DNA from 2 places in the Brevibacillus sp. HB2.2 genome. Region 1 is predicted to be linked to the other one. Evidence: riboswitches for the same ligand, from Rfam matches in the RefSeq annotation. Region 1 holds a riboswitch; the other holds the start of a gene.
The links. Region 1 has a riboswitch for S-adenosylmethionine ahead of HP401_RS13015 (aminotransferase class I/II-fold pyridoxal phosphate-dependent enzyme). Riboswitches for the same ligand answer to the same signal wherever they lie in the genome.

Region 2: another riboswitch for S-adenosylmethionine. It lies ahead of HP401_RS25595 (methionine ABC transporter ATP-binding protein); the one in region 1 lies ahead of HP401_RS13015 (aminotransferase class I/II-fold pyridoxal phosphate-dependent enzyme).

Annotation. Positions count from the first base shown of each region.
Region 1 covers NZ_JABSUV010000015.1:38,646-43,545, reverse strand. The annotation lists gene HP401_RS13025 (YhcN/YlaJ family sporulation lipoprotein) at 1-316, shown strand, start outside; gene HP401_RS13020 (trans-sulfuration enzyme family protein) at 340-1,527, opposite strand; gene HP401_RS13015 (aminotransferase class I/II-fold pyridoxal phosphate-dependent enzyme) at 1,524-2,687, opposite strand; SAM riboswitch class I at 2,782-2,901, opposite strand; gene HP401_RS13010 (pyridoxamine 5'-phosphate oxidase family protein) at 2,976-3,434, opposite strand; gene HP401_RS13005 (DUF5665 domain-containing protein) at 3,573-3,914, shown strand; gene HP401_RS13000 (hypothetical protein) at 3,924-4,900, opposite strand, start outside.
Region 2 covers NZ_JABSUV010000048.1:6,495-11,394, reverse strand. The annotation lists gene HP401_RS25600 (methionine ABC transporter permease) at 1-389, opposite strand, end outside; gene HP401_RS25595 (methionine ABC transporter ATP-binding protein) at 390-1,403, opposite strand; SAM riboswitch class I at 1,504-1,619, opposite strand; gene HP401_RS25590 (Ger(x)C family spore germination protein) at 1,727-2,887, opposite strand; gene HP401_RS25585 (GerAB/ArcD/ProY family transporter) at 2,887-4,011, opposite strand; gene HP401_RS25580 (spore germination protein) at 4,023-4,900, opposite strand, start outside.

The DNA.
Region 1 (4,900 bases):
TCGCCCAGAAGTTGGCGTCATTAAGTATACAGTTGCGGAAGCTCTGAAAGAAGACCCCCAAGGAGCGAATGCTGTCGTTACTGCAGACCCTGCCATCGTCCAGCGTTTACGGGAAATGAGAGATGATATTCGTCGTGGCCATCCGATTGCCGGAATTACCGAAGAGTTGGCGGATATGGTAGGTCGGATCATCCCCCAACTGCCACGCAGTGTGCAGCCTCGTGAAGAAACCCCTTCCCAAGTAAAAGAAAAACGCATGCACAAAGAGCCACAAGGACAAAACAAAATCAACGCAAATCGTACAGGCACACCATAAACAAAAAGAGGTATCCCCCGGATTTAAGCCCGGGAGAATACCTCTTTTTCTTTATGGACTGGTGCTTCAGATGGCAAATGATCCAGTGCTTGCTTCAAATCTGCCACCAAGTCATCGAAATCCTCTAGACCAGCTGACAATCTGATCAAACCGTCTGTGATTCCCCTTGCAGCTCTTTCTTCAGCGGGCATCGCTGCATGTGACATCGTAGCTGGATACGAGAGAATCGTTTCCACTGCCCCGAGGCTGACTGCCACAATCGGCAATTTCACGCGATCAAACAGCGCTTTTGCTCGCTCACGGCTCCCTACATCAAAGGAAAGAACAGCCCCATGACCAGTCGCTTGTTGTGTTTGAATCAGGTGACCGGGGTGATCCGCTAGTCCCGTATAGTAAACTCGGCTTACCTGTGGATGCGTAGACAACCACTCAGCCAAGTCCGCGGCTGTCTTCGTACTCACATCCAGTCGGGCTTTCAATGTTTTGAGCCCACGCATCACGAGCCAGCAGTCCTGCACACCCAAAATCGCTCCCATGCCATTCTGGATAAAGTAGAGCTGCTCCCCTAATGCAGCCTCCCTGGTCACGGCCAGACCAGCCACGACGTCGCTATGCCCTCCGATAAACTTTGTTGCACTATGAATGACCACATCTGCGCCAAGTTCCAATGGTCGCTGGTAATACGGGGTAAGGAACGTATTATCGACGATGACGAGCAAGCCGTGCTCTTTCGCGATACGAGAAACCGCTGCAATATCTGTCACCTTTAAGGTGGGATTGGAGGGGGTCTCCAGGTAAACCCCTTTTGTTGCCGGTGTAATGGCCGCACGAACGGCTTCTGTCTCTGTCGCATCCACGAACGTTACAGAGATGCCCATTCTCGACAATACCTTGGTCAAAAACCGAAACGTGCCACCGTATACATCTTCCGCCACTACAACATGATCTCCGGCAGAAAACAGCATGAAAACGCTGGAAATGGCAGCCATGCCAGATGAGAACGCGAAACCGCGTGCGCCTCCTTCTAGAGTCGCAATGCCTTCTTCCAAAGCCTGCCTGGTCGGATTGCCTGATCTGGCATAATCGAATGCACATGGCTGATCGATATCAGCCTGATGAAACGTAGAAGCTTGATAAATCGGAACCGACGACGCACCTGTGAACGGGTCAATGCAAGTGGAACCGTGGAGGAGCTTGGTGGCAAAATTCATCGTACACTCCCCCCTACGACCAAACTAGCATTCAAGGCCTGAAACAAATCGGCTACGACATCATCTGGATGCTCGATGCCAACCGACAGCCGCAACAATCGATCACAAACACCGACATGCTCTCTGACTTCTTGCGGGATATCCGCGTGAGTCTGCGTCGCCGGATACGTACACAATGACTCGACACCCCCCAGGCTTTCGGCAAAGGACACGATTTGCAGATTTTGCAGGAATACCCCCACCTGCTCCACATCGCGTACGCGGAACGATACCATCCCACTATGCCCTGTCGCTTGATTCACCTGGATCTCATGTCCCGGATGCTCGGACAGACCCGGATAAAATACCTCCGCTACTGCCGGATGCTCACGCAGCTTTTCCGCTACAATCAAGGCATTGGATTGATGGCGCTCCATCCGCAATGCCAATGTTTTCATCCCGCGAATGAGAAGCCAGCAATCTTGAGGTCCGAGTACAGCACCGATTGAATTGTGCAAAAACCGGATTTTTTCCGACAACTCTTCTCCTTTTGTTACGATGAGTCCAGCCAACACATCATTGTGTCCTGCCAAATACTTGGTCGCACTATGTAAGACGATATCTGCACCAAGCTCTAGTGGGCGTTGACAATACGGGGTTAAGAAAGTGTTGTCTACAATCGTCAGGAGACTGTGCTGCTTCGCCAATTGTGCTACTGCTCGAATATCGGTAATCTGCATGAGCGGATTGGTTGGTGTCTCGACGAAAATGGCCTTTGTATCTGGGCGAATCGCATTTTTCAGTGCTCCAATGTCACGCAAATCCACGTACGTAAACGTCAGACCGTAACGAGAGAGCACTTGCTCGAACAATCGATAGGTTCCCCCGTACAGATCGAGCGAAACAATCAGATGATCTCCTTGGGAAAACAAGCCCATGACGGTATGAACAGCGGCCATTCCCGAGGCGCAGGCGAATCCTGCATCTCCTGATTCCGCTATAGCGATGGTCTCCTCCAAAATGGTGCGAGTAGGATTAGCTGTGCGCGTATAGTCATAGCCAGTGCTCTGGCCCAAGGCAGGATGACGATAAGCCGTTGCATAGTAAACAGGAAAGCTCACCGCCCCTGTTTTTTCGTCTTTGCCTACTCCCGCCTGAATCAACTTTGTTTCCAATTTCATGTCTGTTTCTCTCCCTCCAATAGTGTACGAGGGCATCAAAAAAGCCCTCTTTCCTCTGAAAGAAGGCTTTGTTTACGTCACCGTAAGCAAATCCTTCTCATCTTTCAGAGTTTGATAACTCTGCAGGAATTAGCACCATTATCTCCCTGTTAAAATACAGGTGATTGGTTGCCGGGCATCATCGGGCCAGTCCCTCCGCCGCTCTGGATAAGAAGATTGCTATTCAATTCGATTGACCCTAATACTAATGGATCGGCAGGATTCTTGTCAACAATTTATTTCCACCCGTTAATTTGCATCCTTCAGGGCGGTCATCACTTGATTGTCCAGCTTCGCTGCTGCGTTTTTGTCATACGTCTTTTCATATTGTGGTTCTGCGGAAATACGGGAACCGTAAAACATAATATCACGAACAGCCTCAATTTTGATCTCTACCATGGCCAGCTTGAGCGGAACACCTTCTAGGCGGTCTGTTTTAACGACAGCACGACCATTAATGGCGAAAGACGAGCCCGCACCGATCAAATGCAGGACAACCTGCGGTTCCTTCGCAATATTAGCCAAAATACGTGAGCGATTATCCACGGCAAAACGAATCGTATCGGCGCTGACAGCATACGTCCAGGACAAGGAACTGAGCGATGGTGCTCCTGACTCATGGTCTACTGTGCCCAAGGTAACAAAACGCTCCTTTTGCAAGAGCTTGAATAAATCTTCGGAAAGAGTTTGGGAAACAGTTTCAGCCATTTCAAAGCCTCCTATCAAACGTTTAGTACGTTCATTTTACCCTTCGCATAGCTGATAGGCAAACGTTTCCTCTCCACCTTGATTCTGGTTGTCTTTTTCCCTAGACTGGTAGGTAACGATACCGAATGATGGAAGGGGATGGACAGCTTGTCGCCTACAGATCGCCTCATGCAGCAAATTGACCAAGTACTTGAAGAGCTTCAGGAAGTTCGGAAGGTAAATGAGCGGATGCACAAAATTGCGATGTTCTTAGAAGATATCCGACTAGCAGATGTGATCCAAAATTACACAGCCCCGCGCAAGCTGCTCTGGATCAATTTCCTCGCAGGTCTTGCCCGGGGTCTGGGATTGACGATTGGTACTGCTATCGTTTTGGCTTTCCTCGGCTCCCTCTTGACGCAATTTCTTTCGATCCCCATTTTGGGGGATTACATCAGACAATTGGTGGAGTACGTCGAGACTTACAAGCAACGGCCTTAATGATAGAGACTAGTCTCTGTCCTCGTCATGATCGTCATCATCGTGATCTTCATTCCATTCCTTACCGTGCTTTTTCCAATAGCCATACGCATTGCCGTTGGGATGCTTATCTTTCTGCTTCCCTTTTTCTTTTTTCTTTTTGTCATCATCATCGTCTTCATCGCCGTCTGTTGGCTTCACAGGCTCGACAATGACCTTTGTGCTGAGTGCAACGTCAGCTTTCTTAATCAGCTTATCGTCTTCATACAATGCGAATTGAATCGATTTAGCACTAAAGGAATGATTCTTGTAAGACAACGTCAAAGAGAACTCGCCTTTGTCATTCGGTTTGATCTCTTTTTTCTTCCCGTCAGGAGCGATCACAACCAGCTCAGCATCGTCCTTTTTGTTCCAGCCGCTTACTGTCCCCTTCACTTGGATGGACTTAGCGGCAGGATTGTTTACAGCAGTCGCCTTGATGACATATGCGGTCGCTTGATCCTTGTCAGGAGCGTTAACGATTTCTACCTGAACGGATTCGGAATCAACCTTCTTGCCATCCTCGTAAACCTCGATCAAGGCTTTTTGATCTTTTGCGGCTTGTACATCCTTTACTGTAACTGTAAAGCTGCCTACGCCATCCCACAGCTTCTTCACGCTTGCGTCTTTTTTCACGCCATTATAGGTGACAGTTACTTTGTCTGCCCCCTGCTTGACAATTCCTTTTACTTTTAATTCCTTTTTCTTCGCATCCAATACAGACATGGTATGGATGATCATTTCCTGATCTTCTTCTGCTTTTGGAACGATCTTTACCTGTTCGCTATCGACCAGCTTGCTGCCTGCATAGGCACTTACGGTTACATACGGCTCATAGGATGCATCCGGAGCTTCAAAGCTGACCGTAAAAGAATGCTCGTTGGTCGGAACGACTTCAATGATGTCGGAATTCGGCTTTTTCACTACCACCTTGGTGACATCCGAAGTCACAATCCCCTTTATGTACA
Region 2 (4,900 bases), on a different contig from region 1:
ATAGATTGTGCGGCCTCAATCACGCCCTTATCAATCTCACGCAGGGAGGTTTCCACCAAACGTGCGAAAAACGGAGCGGCACCAAATACGAGCGGCGGAATGGCACCCAGTACGCCGAGTGAAGTTCCTACGATCATTTTCGTCACTGGAATCAGCAAGATCATCAGAATAATAAATGGTACCGAGCGCAATACGTTGACAACGAATGATGCAATCGTATAAAAAGTGCGGTTTTGCAAAAGCTGTCCGCGAGAAGTCAAAAACAGAATGATGCCCAACGGCAAACCAATCAGGACGGTAAACAGAGTGGAGAAGCCAAGCATCGTGAGCGTGTCCATCGTACCTTCGCCGATTTCAGCCCAATCCACATTTTCGAATGTCCAGTCCATTTATATCACCTCTACTTCCAAGCCACGTTGGCGCAGCGTCTCGATGGTCTTTTGATTCTGTGCGACATCGCCTTCCAGCTCGATCACTAACTGACCATACGGCGTATCTTTCATGCGAGAAATCGTTCCCTGCAAAATGCTGAACACCGTACCAGTCTCTTGCATGGTTTGGAACAGGATCGGCTGGTATGTTTTTTCCCCGAGGAAGGTGACACGAGCAATCGTGCGGTTCCCCGAAGCCTTTTCGTGTTCGACCGCTTCGCGCAGCTCTGTAGAATCGGCTACTTGCTCCACGAATTCTTGTGTCGTCGGATGCTTTGGACGAAGGAATACATCCAGTACGTTACCTGACTCGACGATTTTTCCTCCATCAATCACGCCGACACGATCACAAATGGAGCGAATGACGTGCATCTCGTGGGTAATCAACACAATGGTCAAGCCCAGCTTGCGGTTGATGTCCAAGAGCAGTGCCAGAATGGAGTTCGTCGTCTGCGGATCGAGAGCCGATGTCGCTTCGTCGCAGAGCAGCACTTTTGGATCATTCGCGAGCGCACGGGCAATCCCGACACGCTGCTTCTGTCCGCCAGACAGCTGAGACGGATATTTGTCCTTATGTGCCTCCAAGCCAACCAGCTTCAGCAGCTCGTTTACTTTCTTATCAATCTCTGCCTTCGAACGCTTTGCCAGCTTGAGCGGAAAAGCAACATTTTCGCCGACCGTTGAAGAAGACAGCAAGTTGAAATGCTGAAAAATCATGCCGATTGAGCGGCGCTTTTCTTGCAGCTTCCCTTCATCCAGCTTCGTCAAATCGACGCCGTCCACAATAACTTCCCCCGAAGTTGGGCGCTCTAGCAAATTGATGCACCGGATCAACGTACTTTTCCCTGCACCAGAGTGTCCGATAATCCCGTATATTTCGCCTTGCTCTATGGAAAGGTCGATCCCCGTTAACGCTGGGATGGTTTTACCCTGTACTTGATAGCTTTTATGCAAATGACGCAGTTGGATCAACGCATCCACCTCCCGACCATAATCTTGATAAAAATATAAAAACCCCTTTTTCACAAACGAAAAAGGGGCTGCAACGCAATGTATACGTTCGCATCCACCCTTCTCATCTGTACAAGATCCAAAAATCCTGTAGGAATTGGCACCGCGACGTTCATTCGAAAATGAACCGGCTGCCGGGCTTCATAGGGCCTGTCCCTCCGCCTCTCTTGATAAGAAAGATATCTACGTATATTATGTTCGTTTTTTCTATTTCTTGATGATACAAGACGGATTATATCCTTTTTGAAAATATCACGTCAATAGTAATAGCAGGAAAAAGTTTTTTAATCCATGACGCCGTTGCGGATGATGGTTGACTTTATGTGAAAGCGAAATATCGCGTCTTTGAACATCTTTCTCCATTCAGCCTGCGTCATATTTGCCTTCCCTCTGCTATTTGAGCGATACACGATCCCGAAACCAGCGGGATCGACATTGAGGTCCTGCAATTTGTGGACTACTTTCTGCAGTTCTTTTCCGAGCTCTTCTTCCAGTGCATGTTCCATGATTTTCATCAACCTGGTATTCTCTAGCTTCAGCGGGAGGGTTAATTCCAAAATCCGCGCATTTAATCGGATGTGAATATCAAAGATCGGGGGAGATACTTGGGTCAGCTCGATTTTTGAATGGCTGGAAATCGTATCAAAGACAAGCTGCACACGGTCTTTTTTACTTCCGCGATTCTTGGGTACCTCGCCAAAAATATGAGCAGGGACAGAAGTATCGTAGCTGCCAATCCTGAATTTCCCATGCATAAGCTTGATTAAAAAGGCTTCCTTAGGTGTGATCCACCCTACATAACGATCCCCTTGAAACAATGCGATCCCCTTGATTTGCAGCTCATTTCCCTTTCTTGCAATGAACGGCATGATCGGGTCGATTCCTTTGTCATAATAAGACCGAAAAAACTCATGCATGGTGGAAGACGGAATTTTTTCCCCCTCAATATTTTGCTCAATCATACGGTATAAATAGATTCCGATATTCCCTTCTTCCGAATAGCGATGCGTTAACATATCATATGTTTCGCCTTCAAATAAGCAAAGATAAACTCTGCTGGAAATAGAGGAATCCCGATACAACGTGTCAACGATACTACCAAGTCCACGTTTTGCCAATTTTTCATTGTAGAGTGCGACACGAATTTGCCCACCCAATACTCTTTTATCTGATTGTAAATTTATCCGATCCCGAATTCCCTTGCTGGTTTCACCGATGGCTGAAAAAACCTGTATCTTTTCTTTCGCCTCTGGATTAATGGAGGGCATGATTGCTGTCCCCCGAACGTCCCCATCCTTTAACAGATCATAGCCGACAGCCGTGGCAAGTCCTGTCTCATCAAAAATTTGCCGATCTGAACAGCCTGCCAACACAAGGACACATGAACACCACAACGCAAAAAACCGCTTGGATAACTGCATCCAATGTTTTTGGACAGGCAGCATCAGGCACTCTCTCCTTTGCTGGTTGGTTTCACCCTTTGCTTTCGTTGCTTCAGCCAGACCATCAGGTACAAAAAATAGGGGTACACGTAAATAATGTACAGAGTTATATGCGAGTAAATAGTCGTCATCCGACTCATCTGCTGTCTGGAAAGTAACGACAAGGAGGCTACATAGATCACGGGTATAATCCAATACAATGAATGACGTAGATTAAATCCGAACAAGCGCTTGAGACCTCGGGCAGAAGCCCACAAATACAGCATGATATTCGGCAAAATTACGAGAAGCCAAAACGAAATGACAACCAGTTCAAACCTTTCCAGAATAGGGAGGTACACCATCTTTTGCATATTGAGTGTCGCCCAAATCGTTCTCATGAGCTGACCCTGACTAAAAAAGACCAGCGCCACAATCATAACAAGCAAATAGATCAGATACGTCACCAGCACTCCCAACTGTACACTTTTGTGTACCTTCTCTTTATTTTGTACATAAGGATAGGCAACGTAGAGAATCTCAAAGCCGGCACTGGTCAAAGACATGGCAATCATTCCATTGAAAAGGTTTTCTAGGCTGGTGTCCATGATGGGAAACAAATATTCCCACCTGGCAAATTTCAAGGGAAAATATAACTCAAATATCATCCACATCGTGACCATAACGGAAAAAAACGCATAGCCTGCGATGACTCTTATCCCCCCTACGACTGTGTAAAACGCTAGAAACAGGATAATCCCTGACAGAACCCACGTAGGTAAATTCGGAAACATCCAGGTTTGGACAACTTCAATGTAGGTACGTAAAATGACTCCAGCGGACACAAAAAAATAGGTCAAATAAATGATGCTAATGGCTGTACCCAGCCACTTTCCATACACATCTTCCTGGATTCCGTAAATATCCGCTGAGGGGTATTTTTGCAAGGTCTTGTTAATGGTCATCACCGTAAGATGAGTAAACAAAGCTGCGAGTATGACAGATATCCAAGCATCGTGCCCCGCTTCCCTGGCAATGATTCGTTGGAAGCCCAAAATGCCCATCCCTACCTGCGTGCCATGCACAAGAACCCCTGCAAGAAATGCCGTTATCGTATTATCCTTACTTACATCGATGTTGATATTCATGGCCGCCTCGCTTACTCGTCAATGTCTTTCTTCTCTTTGGCTCTACCCCTGTCAAAGCGCGATATTCGTTTTGGGTTAAAAAACTTGAGGCGTTCCGAAAGGGAGGATAAGGGAGCGCGTATAAAGCCATCCTTCCAATCTGAAAATCGCACGGGATAAATCGGGTACATATACGGACGCCCCAAGCTGGTCTGGCGAAGCAAGTGACTGGCCAAAAAACTAAATCCGACCACAATGCCTAATGCACCCAGCACACCTGCCAGAAAAATCATCGGAAAACGAACCACCCGGATCGTAGAACCGATCATATAGCTAGGCGCAATAAAGGATGACAAAGCGCCGAGGGCAACGATAATAATCAAGATATTGCTCGTGAATCCGGCCTGAACGATAGCTTGTCCGATAACAATACCGCCCACAATACCAATCGTCTGACCGACCTTGGTCGGCAGTCTCGCTCCCGCTTCCCGCAAAAGTTCAATGATCAGCTCCATCAAGAGGGCCTCCCACAACGGCGGGAACGGTACCCGAGAGCGTGATTGCGCGAGCGAAAGCAAGAGGTCAGCTGGAACCATCTCGTAATGATAGGTCAGGGCTGCCACATAGATCGGCGTGAGGATCAGGGACAAAATCATGGCAAAGATGCGCATGAGCCTGTTGAAGGTAGCAAGACTCCAACGCAAGTAATAGTCATCTGGCGACTGAAAAAATTGCAACAGGGTGGTAGGCCCGAGCAGAGCAAATGGGCTCCCCTCCACGAGTATGGCAATCTGCCCTTGTCGCAAACCGTGTATAGCACGGTCTGGACGCTCTGTTTGCTGAAGAGTAGGGAATAATGATTTCTCATTGTCCGCGATATGCTGAGCCAGTATGGTGGAATCCAGACTGG